3 regions of the Bradyrhizobium sp. CCBAU 45321 genome follow, and region 3 is predicted to be linked to each of the others. Evidence: riboswitches for the same ligand, from Rfam matches in the RefSeq annotation. Region 3 holds a riboswitch; each other region holds the start of a gene.

Region 1 (3,981 bases), on a different contig from region 3:
TCGAGGCGGTCGGCGCGATCGCGATCTTGTGGCTGAAGCGCGCCATCACGCCGCGTTCCAGGGCATCCGGGCACGGGCCACGCTCGCGAGCGAGCGCCACGGATGCCGCATCGGCATCGCGACGAAGTTTTCGGAAGATGTTCAGATTGAATGACTTGGCCAAGGCACCCTCCATTGGAATGCCCTTGGCCTGGAGAAACGAGTGGAAGCCCATGACGCCGAGGCCAACGGAGCGCTCGCGCAGGGCGGCGTAGCGGGCACGCTTCATTCCGTCCGGCGCCACCGTGATGAAGTGGGTGAGCACGTTGTCTAGGAAGCGCATGACGTCCTCGATGAAGCCGGGCTCCTTATTCCACTGGTCCCAGGTCTCGAGGTTGAGCGACGACAGGCAGCACACCGCTGTGCGCTCCTCGCCGCGATGATCGATGCCGGTCGGCAGGGTAATCTCGCTGCACAGGTTGGAGGTCGAGACCTTGAGGCCTAGCTCGCGCTGGTGCTTGGGGAGCGCGCGGTTCACGGTGTCGATGAACAAGAGATAAGGCTCGCCGGTTTGCAGCCGGTTCTCAAGGATGCGTTGCCACAGCTGGCGGGCATCGATCTCGCGGACAACCTCGTTAGTGTTCGGGCTGCGCAGAGCGACTGCGGTGCCGGCACCCACGGCACGCATGAACTCGTCGGTGACGTTGATGCCGTGATGCAGGTTGAGGCTCTTGCGGTTGAAGTCGCCAGACGCCTTGCGGATCTCGAGGAACTCCTCGATCTCGGGATGGTGGATATCGAGATAGACCGCCGCCGAGCCGCGCCGCAACGAGCCCTGGCTGATCGCCAGCGTCAGGCCGTCCATGACGTGGATGAACGGGATGATGCCTGAGGTGGCGCCGCCCTTCACCTTCTCGCCGATCGAGCGAACATTGCCCCAGTAGGTGCCGATGCCGCCGCCATTGGAAGCAAGCCAGACGTTCTCGTTCCAGGTACCGACGATGCCTTCGAGCGAGTCCGACACCGAGTTGAGGAAGCAGGAGATCGGCAGGCCGCGCGTGGTCCCGCCGTTGGAGAGCACCGGTGTGGCCGGCATGAACCACAGCCGAGACATCGCATCATAGAGACGTTGGGCATGCGCTACATCGTCCGCGAAAGCGCAAGACACCCGCACGAACATGTCCTGGTAAGTTTCGCCGGCGAGCAGATAACGGTTGGTCAGCGTCAGCTTGCCGAATGATGTCAACAAGTCGTCGCGAGACGGATCGAGCGTGAGGTCGGCCGGCTTTGGCGATGGCGCGAGGGGCCACGGCAGCGGAGCCGGCGATGGCGAAAGGGGCACCAGACACGGCTCAGGCGCGGCAGGCTTCGCCTGCGCTAGGCGCGGCCGCACACTCGGTGGCGCGACGAGATGACCATGCTGATCGAAATCGTAAGACGGCGACATCGGCAACCCCGCGATGTTTGAGGCTGGGGGCCGTGCGGACGACTTGCGAGGAGATCGGACAAATATCACCAGCTGCAAGCGACCCACCGGGGCACCCCGCCCGAGGACTTTCGTTCAGTCGCGGCAGGTCTCCTGGCTCGCGGGTCGCTGGGGCTGTCGGCCTTCCCAGCGCTGTCGCGCCAGTGACCATGATGACAACCGCTCGCCGCTTACAGTTGCGGGGGCAGCCTCGGAATAGCCGTTGCCGGCGCACCGGGTTCCCTCTTAGCTTCCATCCTACGAGATGCGGGAATGGAAGACCGTGACGGGCTACATATAGGCGCCGCTCGCGGAGATTCGTCAAGGCGGCGCCGTCAAGTTAACGAATTGGAGCAGCCCCGAGGTCAAGGTTCGGCGAGCGCTTGTCGTGGAGATCTCGCGCCAAGTCGCAAAGGCTCGCTCGCGCGAAACACGACGGAAGTCGGCAGTGACGGCTCCGAGAGAGAGGATGTGGAAAAGGTTCGTGACCTGATCATGAACTGACAGAAAAATTGAGCCTGACGGGACGATTTGAAGCGCTTCATGATCCGATCGCGTCGCCTGTTACCCTTGCGGCGTTCGTGGTCTGGACTATCCCTTCACCCGGCGATGTCCGCTGTAGGTGCTTCCCGTCGAGTCTCCACCCCTCCCCTGGCAGGGGCTTGGCTCGGGGAATCACTTTCCAACTGAAAGTGCCTTATGTGATGGGCTACGCGACCGTGGGGCTCGCAGGCGGCGTGGTCGCGCGCTTTGTTCACGATTCCAAAAGCTGCTTGGTTTGCCTCCATGAACATCGGAAGGACGAGAAACATATATCCAAACCGCGTCTCGATAATACCGGAATGGTCACGCCGTTAGGGTGCAATGCGCCTACATTCACCGGAGGAGGCTTTGATCTGCAAGAAGTCTCGCTTGAAGTCGTCCGCAGTGCGGTCGGATTCATGAAAAGCTAACGGGCCTTACGGCGGGCGAACCCACATTCGCGTTTATATCACCGGCGGGTTTCTGCTTAGCATCGAACTGAAGACGCCCAAGGGTTGGAGCTCGAAGGCGCAGAAGGAACGTCATCCGAAGCTTCAAGGTCTCGGCTCACCGTGATCACGGCTGTCCCTCGTCAGATAATTTGGGACTGCGGCGATCAGCCGTCGCTACGCAAGGTGAGCATTCGGGATATGGATTCAACGGACTTCGCGTTCAGCGGATCGGCGGCGTCCTGCATGGGCTGGTGCGGGCCTGCGCGTTTCCGGGCAACGGTGCATTCTTCGAGGTCGGACCGACCGTCTCGCGGGCCAATGCGAAACTGCCGTTCAGTGCGGCGGACCCACCACCGTTCGGCGATCGCAGGTTGAGGTTATCTGCTCAAAAATGGACGCGCTCGGGAAGCGGCCCCTTGACCTTACCCGAAATCGAGCCGCTCAGACGAGAGATGGGGACAGATTCTCCTCCAAGGCGTCCGCTTTACTTACCGCGTCGTCGAGCCCATTTTGCGTTGCGGGGTGCGTTCCTGACGCGAGCGCGGCTCCCCGCCTTCGCGACAGACGGTGTACTTGCCGAGGCTCGCCCTGCCGATGAAGTTAGCGGCCACGTGACTCGGCGCCCTGACGTGAACCGAGGAGGCGCTGTCCCTACCACGCACCGCTAACTTCACCACGATCAGCCTCAACCAGCGGAAGAAACTGACCGTAGCGTGTATCATTCGGCAAACGCCCTAGCGCAACTATCAGGACTGGTCGTAGCCAGTGATTTGGCGATCAATCTCGGATCGCAGGCAGTGCGGGCGCGACTCCGCGCCGTTCGGTTGCGCTGGGCCGGAAGCTGCCCCTGCCCAGCTCGCACTGCCAATTGAAGTTAGCAGAGCGTGACTCGGCGCTTATTCCCCACGCATACACAGGGGAAGCGCTGTCCCTGCCAGGCCCTGCTAACTTCTCCACACTCAGCCTCAAAGCAGCGGAAGAAGCTGACCGGGAGCTTATCGCTCGCAGAAACGAGCATAATTCGTCGCGCCATGGAGACTGCTCCTCCGTTTGCGCCGTGAAGAACTGAGCTGGCGGCGACTGCAGCGAAGCGGCCTTGCGACCGACATCTTCCGGCACAAGCGGCGCCGGCGACTATGACGCTCTATATCGCAGCCTTATGGCGGCCGTTTAAGCGTAGTGTTTTCGAGCGAACTGGCCGGCTCGCAAGAAAACGCGAGGCATGACCGAGGTTGGAATCCATGCTATAGAGCCGGTATGGACCCCCTCGTGAACAAGCTGATCGGCTTCGCCGCCGCCACTTGCACGACCGTGGCCTACGCGCCGGCGGCCATTAAGGTTTGGAAGACCCGCTCCACCGGCGACATCTCGCTCGGCATGTTCGTGGTCATGGTGCTGGGCCTGGCGCTCTGGCTCGTCTACGGCCTGTTCTCGGGCGATGCACCTCTGGTCGCCGCCAACGCCATCACAATGGTACTCGCCGGCGGCATCCTGCTGATGAAGCTGCTACACGGGTGAGGTTACCCTGCCCTCTTGCCTGTTTGTCTCACAGGCGCTGACGGC
Region 2 (3,981 bases), on a different contig from region 3:
AGCGAGGCGCTGAAGCACATTGCAGCATTCTATGCGATCGAGAAGGAGATCCGCGGTCGCAGCGCGGAGGAACGTCGCCTCGTGCGGCAGCAGAAGAGCCGACCACTGGCCGATGCCTTCGAGGTATGGCTGCGCGCTAAGCTGGCTCTCATCAGCCAGAAGATCAAGCTCGCCGAGGCCATCCGCTACGCCCTCTCGCGCTGGCAAGGACTGACGCGCTTCATCGATGACGGCCGCATCGAACTCGACAACAACACCGTCGAACGATCAATCCGTAGCATCAAGCTCAGTCGCAAGAACGCGCTGTTTGCCGGATCCGACGGCGGTGCCGAACACTGGGCTGTCGTCGCGTCCCTGGTCGAGACTTGCAAGCTCAACGACCACGATCCGCTCGCGTATCTCACCGACGTCCTGACCAGGATCGTCAACGGGCATCCCAACCGCGAGATCGACCAGCTACTGCCCTGCGCCTACCGCGCTCAAGCCCTCCAAGCCGTGGCCTGAGAACGACGCTTACGGAAAGGGTGACGATTTCAATCGTCCATTGGCCCAGATCAGCAATGGCATCGAGCAACTTTGGACCACGATAGACACGATCGGCGAAGATGTGACGCAGGTTGGGAACAGGCGACCAATGATCCGCAACAGCGGGACTGCAAATCCGCTTGGGCCTCCACTTTCCGTGGTCTTCACGCTTTGACTGTCGATAACTCCGGCCGTTGGAGTGGGTTTGCGTCCTTGCCGTTCGCGCATGCGCCGGACCAGAGTGTCATTGATCGCGCCCCACAAGCCAGAACCGCGCCACTTATAAAAATGGTACTGAACAGTCGAGCACGGCGGGAAATCCTTCGGCAGCGCTCGCCATTGGTAGCCGCTGGCTCCAATGTAGAGAATCGCATTCATGATCACGCGCAGACTGATCTTGCGGGGACTGGCATCAACGGCTCGATCAATTCCCATTCCGCGTCCGTCATGTCGCTTGCATAACCAAGTCCATCGCGCCGATATTGTGCGCGGGTGATTTCAGTCCAACACATGTTGTTCTCCCTCGGGTCTTCGCAAACACGAAGGAATCACAACGAACTAAATCACTCAACTTTCTTTTTTGGTCAGGCTCTATGGCACAGCTTACGTCGCGGGAGAGATTCGTGGCGCGGCCCTGTGGCTGCATCCCAACGGGCAGCAAGATGAGGAGGCGTTGGATGCAATCATGGTCTATCCCTGCGCCCGGAGATCACGGAGGATATGGCACACTTGCGGCGGAGAATGGCCGAACATCATCCCCACGAGCCACATTGGTATCTGCCACTCATTCCCGTCGGTCCGAACTGGGTCGGAAAAGGGCTTGGTACGTTGCTGACGAAATACGCCCTTCAACGATGCGATGAGGACGGCATTGCTGCCAACCTCGAAAGCTCGAACCCTGAAAACATTCCCTTTTACCAACGTCACGGCTTCAAGGTCGTTGGTGAGATACAACACGGTTCCTCGCCGCCGCTCACGCCAATGTTGCGAACGGCTTCATTCCGACACAGCAAAGCCACGCCGCCTTATCGGCTCCGTCACCCAGATTCAAGCATAGCTCCGCCTCATCCCGTTAGGATTGATTGGCAATAACCTGACATGACCGCGTTCGGTTGAGGACGGCTTATGTTCGAGGCCAGACAACTGAGCACGTGCGGCGGCTCGCCCGGCCTGCGAAGGGGTCAAATCCACTAAGCGTGGGACATTGCCACGGGCGGCTGCATCGATTGCGGTCGCGCTCCAGACAATTTTGATCTAAGGGCCACAGAAAGCGATGAATGGCGAGACGCGTATGGCAACCGAAACCCGATCCGGCCCAACTCAATTCGCGGACCGCGAACCGATCGATGCCAACATTCAGGATGTCCATGGTGCTGCTCCCCTGTTGCAGAATTTGCGAGACCGCGGCTTGAGCACATCTTTGCCGATCGGATCTATCGCGGCAAACAGCTCGTCAAGCACTCTCCCACTGGGGGCCGTGGACGATCGAGATCGTCGAGCGACCGCCCCGCGTCCAAGGCTTCCACTCCCGCCCAGGCGCAGGGCCGTCGAGCGCACCTTTGCACGGCTCGGCAGATGTCCGCGCCTCTGCAAAGACTTCGAAGGTTCCGCCCCCGCCGAGCTCGCTTGGCTGCTCGTCGGCCATCTCAGGCTCCTCACTCGCCGATTGGCCAGTCCTTGAGACGCTATGCTTTTTGAGTGAGGCCCTTCAGGACAGGCGCTCGGCGAATTTCGAACCTCGACCTCGGGGCTGCACCAACTCGTTAACTTTACGGTTCCGCCTTGACGAGTCCCGTAGCTGCGCATATATGTGGTGCCGTCACGGTATTCTATACCCATATATTGTAGAATGGAAGCTAGAAGGGAACCCAATGCGTCGGCAGCGGCCATTGCGATAGCGCCACAGCCGCAGCGACCCGCTAGCCAGGAGATCTGCCGCGACAGAACACATGTCCTCGGGCCGGGTGCCCCGGTGGATCGCTTGCTGCAGGGGACATTTGCCCGGTCTCCTCGCAAATCGTCCGCACGGTCCCGGCCCCAAATATCGCGGGGGTGCCGGTGTCGCCGTCTTACAACTTCGATCAGTATGGTCATCTCATTGAGCTGCCGAGTGTGCGGCAACCCCGGGCGCAGGCAAAGCCTACCAAGCCTGAGCCGTGTCTTGTGCGGCCCCCAGCATCGCCGGCTCCCCTGCCGAAGCCCCTGGCGCCATCGCCCACGCCGTCTGACATCACCCTCGATTGGTCGCGGGACGACCTGGTGACGTCGTTCGGTAAGTTGACGCTGACCGACCGTTATCTGCTTCCCGGCGAAGGCATCCAGGACATGTTCGCCCGAGTGTCTTGCGCCTTCGCGGACGATGTTGCGCATGCCCAACGTCTATATGATGCGATGTCTCGGCTGTGGTTCATGCCGGCCACACCGGTGCTCTCCAATGGCGGCACCACGCGCGGCCTTCCGATCTCGTGCTTCCTTAACTCAGTGCCGGACTCGCTCGAAGGCATCGTCGGCACCTGGAACGAGAACGTCTGGCTTGCTTCCAACGGCGGCGGCATCGGCACCTACTGGGGCAATGTTCGCTCGATCGGCGAGGAGGCGAGGGGCGGCGTGACCTCGGGCATCATCCCGTTCATCCACGTCATGGACGGCCTCACCCTGGCGATCAGCCAGGGCTCGTTGCGGCGCGGCTCGGCGGCGGTCTATCTCGATATCCACCATCCCGAGATCGAGGAGTTCCTCGAGATCCGCAAGGCGTCTGGCGACTTCAACCGCAAGAGCCTCAACCTGCATCACGGCATCAACGTCACCGACGAGTTCATGCGTGCCGTAGGTGCCGGCACCGCAGTCGCTCTGCGCAGCCCGAACACTAACAAGGTTGTCCGCGAGATCGATGCCCGCCAGCTGTGGCAACGCATCCTTGAGAACCGGCTGCAAACCGGCGAGCCTTATCTCTTGTTCATCGACACCGTGAACCGCGCGCTCCCCAAGCACCAGCGCGAGCTAGGCCTCAAGGTCTCGACCTCCAACCTGTGCAGCGAGATTACCCTGCCGACCGGCATCGATCATCGCGGCGAGGAGCGCACAGCGGTGTGCTGCCTGTCGTCGCTCAACCTCGAGACCTGGGACCAGTGGAATAAGGAGCCCGGCTTCATCGAGGACGTCATGTGCTTCCTAGACAACGTGCTCACCCATTTCATCACGGTGGCGCCGGACGGAATGAAGCGTGCCCGCTACGCCGCCCTGCGCGAGCGCTCCGTTGGCCTCGGCGTCATGGGCTTTCACTCGTTTCTCCAGGCCAAGGGCATTCCAATGGAGGGTGCCGTGGCCAAGTCATTCAATCTGAACATCTTCCGAAAACTTCGTCGCGATGCCGATGCGGCATCCGTGGCGCTCGCTCGCAAGCGTGGCCCGTGCCCGGATGCCCTGGAACGCGGCGTGATGGCGCGCTTCAGCCAC
Region 3 (3,981 bases):
CACCCGCGGCTGTCCTACGAGGGCAGGCGCTCCTCTCTATGTCACGCGCCGCTAACTTCCCTAGCCAGCGACAGCGTCAATTGGCTGAGCTGGACATCCCCAAGCAGAAGAGACTGGGCATGTCGAGGGGCTTGCATTCTTCGTGCCAGGCAGCAGGCAGAGATTTGCACGGGTTTTATGTCCCTCTTGTCGACTTTCCGACCTGCGCACGGTTCGATGTTCCATTCAGTGTATCGGCCGTAGCTCGAGGCCAAGTGCCTGATGAGAATCGGGAGTGCGTTTGCCGTCATTGAACCGTGTGGTTCGCTATAGTTGCCCGTCGGCGTTCGGCCTACATGATGGCTGGCGATACGAAGCCGACTTAATCGACGAACTTTGAAGTCTGGCTGGCACGAAAAGCAACCTCCTCGCCGCGTATGTGGCTAGTTGCGCCGCCTGCCTTGACGTGTTCAATGGGGATCCTCTGTCGCGAAAATAGCTGGCCAGCGGATGTGCTGGGCGAATCGCTGGAAGTCGGAAGCCGCATCGAATGCATTCTGCTCGAAACGGCGGTAATCGCCGCCGCGCGGGCTGGTTTTGTCCCTTTCATTGATGGGGCGGGTGGCGTCGCCTCAAGGCAGCTCCGAGTCTCACTCCCACCTCTGAGACAAGGACATCTCTGATTGCGACAGCTCTGTTTAGAGAATCATAGAGATGCACGGTCATTCGCCTACTAGATGTCTCAGATTAGCGTGCCACAAAATCTGAGAGGTTGACGGAAGAGTCCTCCTGCCGATAATCGAACTCGTCGAGGTTCTCCGAATCCCACTTGATCCGGAACTAAGAGGGAAGCCGGTCCAAATGCCGGCGCTGCCCCCGCAACTGTGAGCTGCGAGCTACTGTCCAACGATGTCACTGAAGCCCGCACGGCTTCGGGAAGGCCGGACAGCAGCGACGACCAGCGAGCCAGGAGACCTGCCCCGACGATAGATTGGTCCACGGGCGGGGTGTCTCGGTGGTGCGCCAAGCAGCCGTCGCGCGCGCGACTTCCTCTGCCTGCGTCCGCCATGGCCTCTGTCCCTAACAGGGGTTAACACTATGTCTCTTCTCTCTCTTCCGGTTGCTACGCTCGGTACGCCACGCATCGGTCCAAGGCGTGAGCTCAAATTCGCTCTTGAAAGCTACTGGGCGGGAAAGATCAGCGAACAGCAATTGCTCGAGGACGCATCCGGTCTGCGCGCAGCGAACTGGGCCCGTCAGAAGTCTCTCGGCGTCACGATCATTCCGTCGAATGACTTCTCGCTGTATGATCAGGTGCTCGATACAAGTGTCATGGTTGGTGCTATCCCGGAGATCTACGCCTCGAAACGAGAATACGTTTTCCTCAAGACGTACTTCGCCATGGCTCGCGGATCACAATGCGACGACCAGGATGCGAGTTGCGGTCTGGGGCCGCGGGGGTCTGGCGCACCCGCGCAGGAAATGACTAAGTGGTTTGACACCAACTACCATTACATGGTTCCCGAGTTTTACAAGGGACAGGCGTTCAGACTTTGCTCTCGCAAACCCATTGAAGAGTATGAGGAAGCAAAGGCTCTTGGCTTTCAGACCCGCCCTGTCCTGATCGGGCCGATCACATTCCTAAAGCTCGGCAAGAGTGCCGATAGCGCGTTCCAGCCCCTCTCCCTACTCGATGATCTAATACCGGTCTATATCGAGGTTCTGCATGAATTGGCCGACCGAGGGGCAAGTTGGGTTCAATTTGACGAGCCCTGCCTGGCCCTTGATCTGGATGAGGCGGCGCGAAAATCATTGCTACATGCCTATAACCGGTTCGCAAAGGAGGGACCGGCTATCAAAATCATGGTTGCCAGCTATTTCGGCGAGCTAGGCGACAATCTGGATACCGCATTGAGCCTCCCGGTTTCCGGTCTGCACCTCGATCTGGTCCGAGCGCCAGAGTTGTTGGATCAGGTCATCGCTGTCGGCCGAAGTGACCTCGTCATGTCGCTCGGGGTCATCGACGGCCGGAATGTATGGCGGTCGAACTTGTCGTCGCTCCGTCAGCGGATGGAGCCCGCGATTGCGAAGCTCGGCAAGCACCGTGTACAGCTCGCCCCATCCTGCTCGCTGCTTCATGTGCCAGTCGATGTTGAACTCGAGACCGGGCTCACGTACGACGTCAAGAGCTGGCTTGCTTTCTCGGTTCAGAAGATGCGTGAGCTTGCGATCCTGGCGCGAGCACTCGCTGGCGACCAGAATGTCGAGCTCGCTCTCGCCGATTCGGAATGCGCTGCGACTGCCCGGCGGACTTCGCCCAAGATCCATGATAGCAATGTCGCTGTGAGGATGAGGGCGATCGACCAGACGATGCGCCGGCGCGCCAGCCCATTTGTCCGTCGTTCCGAGATCCAAAGGGAACGCTTTGGACTGCCAACGTTTCCCACCACGACAATCGGATCGTTTCCGCAGACCACAGAAGTCCGAAATGCTCGTGCGGCGCATGCGCGAGGTGCGATGAGCGACGAACAATACGGCGAGTTTATCAAGGAAGAGATAGCCCGCGCCGTACGTTGGCAGGAGGACATCGGTCTTGACGTCCTCGTGCACGGCGAATTTGAGCGCAATGACATGGTGCAGTACTTTGGCGAGCAACTCGCCGGCTTCCTATTTACCAGGAATGGATGGGTACAGTCTTATGGTTCGCGCTGCGTCAGGCCTCCGATCCTGTTTGGCGATGTAGTGCGGTCGAAGCCGATCACTGTGGACTGGTGGCGCTACGCGCAATCACTAACTAGCAAGCCAATGAAGGCGATGTTGACCGGACCGGTCACGATCCTGAACTGGTCGTTTGTTCGCGATGACATTCCCAGAAGCGAGGTCTGCCGCCAGCTTGCGCTCGCGATCCGCGACGAAGTCCGCGATCTCGAGAATGCCGGTGCAGCCATGATCCAGATCGACGAAGCTGCACTCCGGGAAGGATTGCCATTGCGCCGATCGGCGTGGAAGGCATATCTCGATTGGGCGGGAGATTGCTTCCGCATTTGCTCATCGGGCGTTGCCGATCAAACGCAAATCCATACACACATGTGCTACTCAGAGTTTAACGACATCATCGGTGCAATCGCTGCAATGGATGCGGATGTCATTTCGATCGAAACGTCGCGGTCGAAAATGGAGCTACTGGACGCATTCAGCAAGTACGAATATCCAAATCAAATCGGACCGGGCGTGTACGACATCCACTCTCCACGCGTTCCGGAGGTGGGCGAAATGAAGGAGCTGATGGTGCTGGCTCGGACGCGTTTGCAGGAATCGCAGCTCTGGGTCAATCCGGACTGCGGCCTAAAAACGCGCAATTGGGAGGAGGTTCGGCCTGCCCTAACCAACATGGTCGTTGCCGCCCGCGAACTGCGTGCAGCATCCGATCCGCAAAACCATTGATCCCGCGCTCGGGTCTGTTCTCGACCAAGCGAATTCGCTTGTGCTCATTTGCGTTCTCCACAATCTCGAGCAAGCCTTGGGGCCAACAAAAATGCCTGCCCCACTTGGTGGTCCGAAGGAGGTGCACCCGGAGGAACGACGCAGACGCGTCGCGCTACTTGGCCGAGAGAGAATAGCCGACGGTTCATCAAGGTGAGAACATTCGCCGAAAATATGGACCCATATCGACACGTTTATCGTAGCTCATTATGACGTGGTAAGCGATCGTTGGTCTGAGATTCAGAATCTACACCGAGGTGTGTCGCTCGCGAGTACATTGGGAACGGTTGCGACAGCAATGCGAGGAGTGATGCCGGGCGGTCACCGCAAGCCCCCACCATAATCGGTCCGCTCGGACATGTTTCCCGTCAGGGCTCTCATGCGATGAACTCTACATAGTGTCCGACGAGAGGACGCCGAAGCCAGTTCCTGCCTCAACTAACGCCAATCTATTGTGCAGGATCGCCGCCGCTATCCGGGCCAGATACGCCAATGCGTCGGCTGCACGGCGACGTGCTC

Evidence for each region. A riboswitch is a leader RNA that binds a small molecule or an ion and turns the genes downstream of it on or off. The one in region 3 is predicted to bind cobalamin.
Region 1: linked by a shared signal. The riboswitch ahead of ACM43_RS10205 (ribonucleoside-diphosphate reductase subunit alpha) and the one ahead of metE (5-methyltetrahydropteroyltriglutamate--homocysteine S-methyltransferase) in region 3 are both predicted to bind cobalamin.
Region 2: linked by a shared signal. The riboswitch ahead of ACM43_RS10020 (ribonucleoside-diphosphate reductase subunit alpha) and the one ahead of metE (5-methyltetrahydropteroyltriglutamate--homocysteine S-methyltransferase) in region 3 are both predicted to bind cobalamin.

What each region holds. Positions count from the first base shown of each region.
Region 1 is NZ_LFKZ01000085.1:106-4,086, forward strand. Features, by position in the region: partial or broken gene ACM43_RS10205 (ribonucleoside-diphosphate reductase subunit alpha) at 1-1,225, opposite strand, end outside; cobalamin riboswitch at 1,532-1,745, opposite strand; partial or broken gene ACM43_RS10210 (hypothetical protein) at 1,766-2,007, opposite strand; gene ACM43_RS10215 (SemiSWEET transporter) at 3,676-3,936, shown strand.
Region 2 is NZ_LFKZ01000079.1:131-4,111, reverse strand. Features, by position in the region: partial or broken gene tnpC (IS66 family transposase) at 1-504, shown strand, start outside; partial or broken gene ACM43_RS10035 (transposase) at 518-1,037, opposite strand; gene ACM43_RS10030 (GNAT family N-acetyltransferase) at 1,246-1,617, shown strand; partial or broken gene ACM43_RS10025 (transposase) at 1,874-2,206, shown strand; cobalamin riboswitch at 2,331-2,479, shown strand; partial or broken gene ACM43_RS10020 (ribonucleoside-diphosphate reductase subunit alpha) at 2,785-3,981, shown strand, end outside.
Region 3 is NZ_LFKZ01000096.1:7,742-11,722, forward strand. Features, by position in the region: cobalamin riboswitch at 774-976, shown strand; gene metE (5-methyltetrahydropteroyltriglutamate--homocysteine S-methyltransferase) at 1,078-3,423, shown strand; gene ACM43_RS11010 (hypothetical protein) at 3,934-3,981, opposite strand, start outside.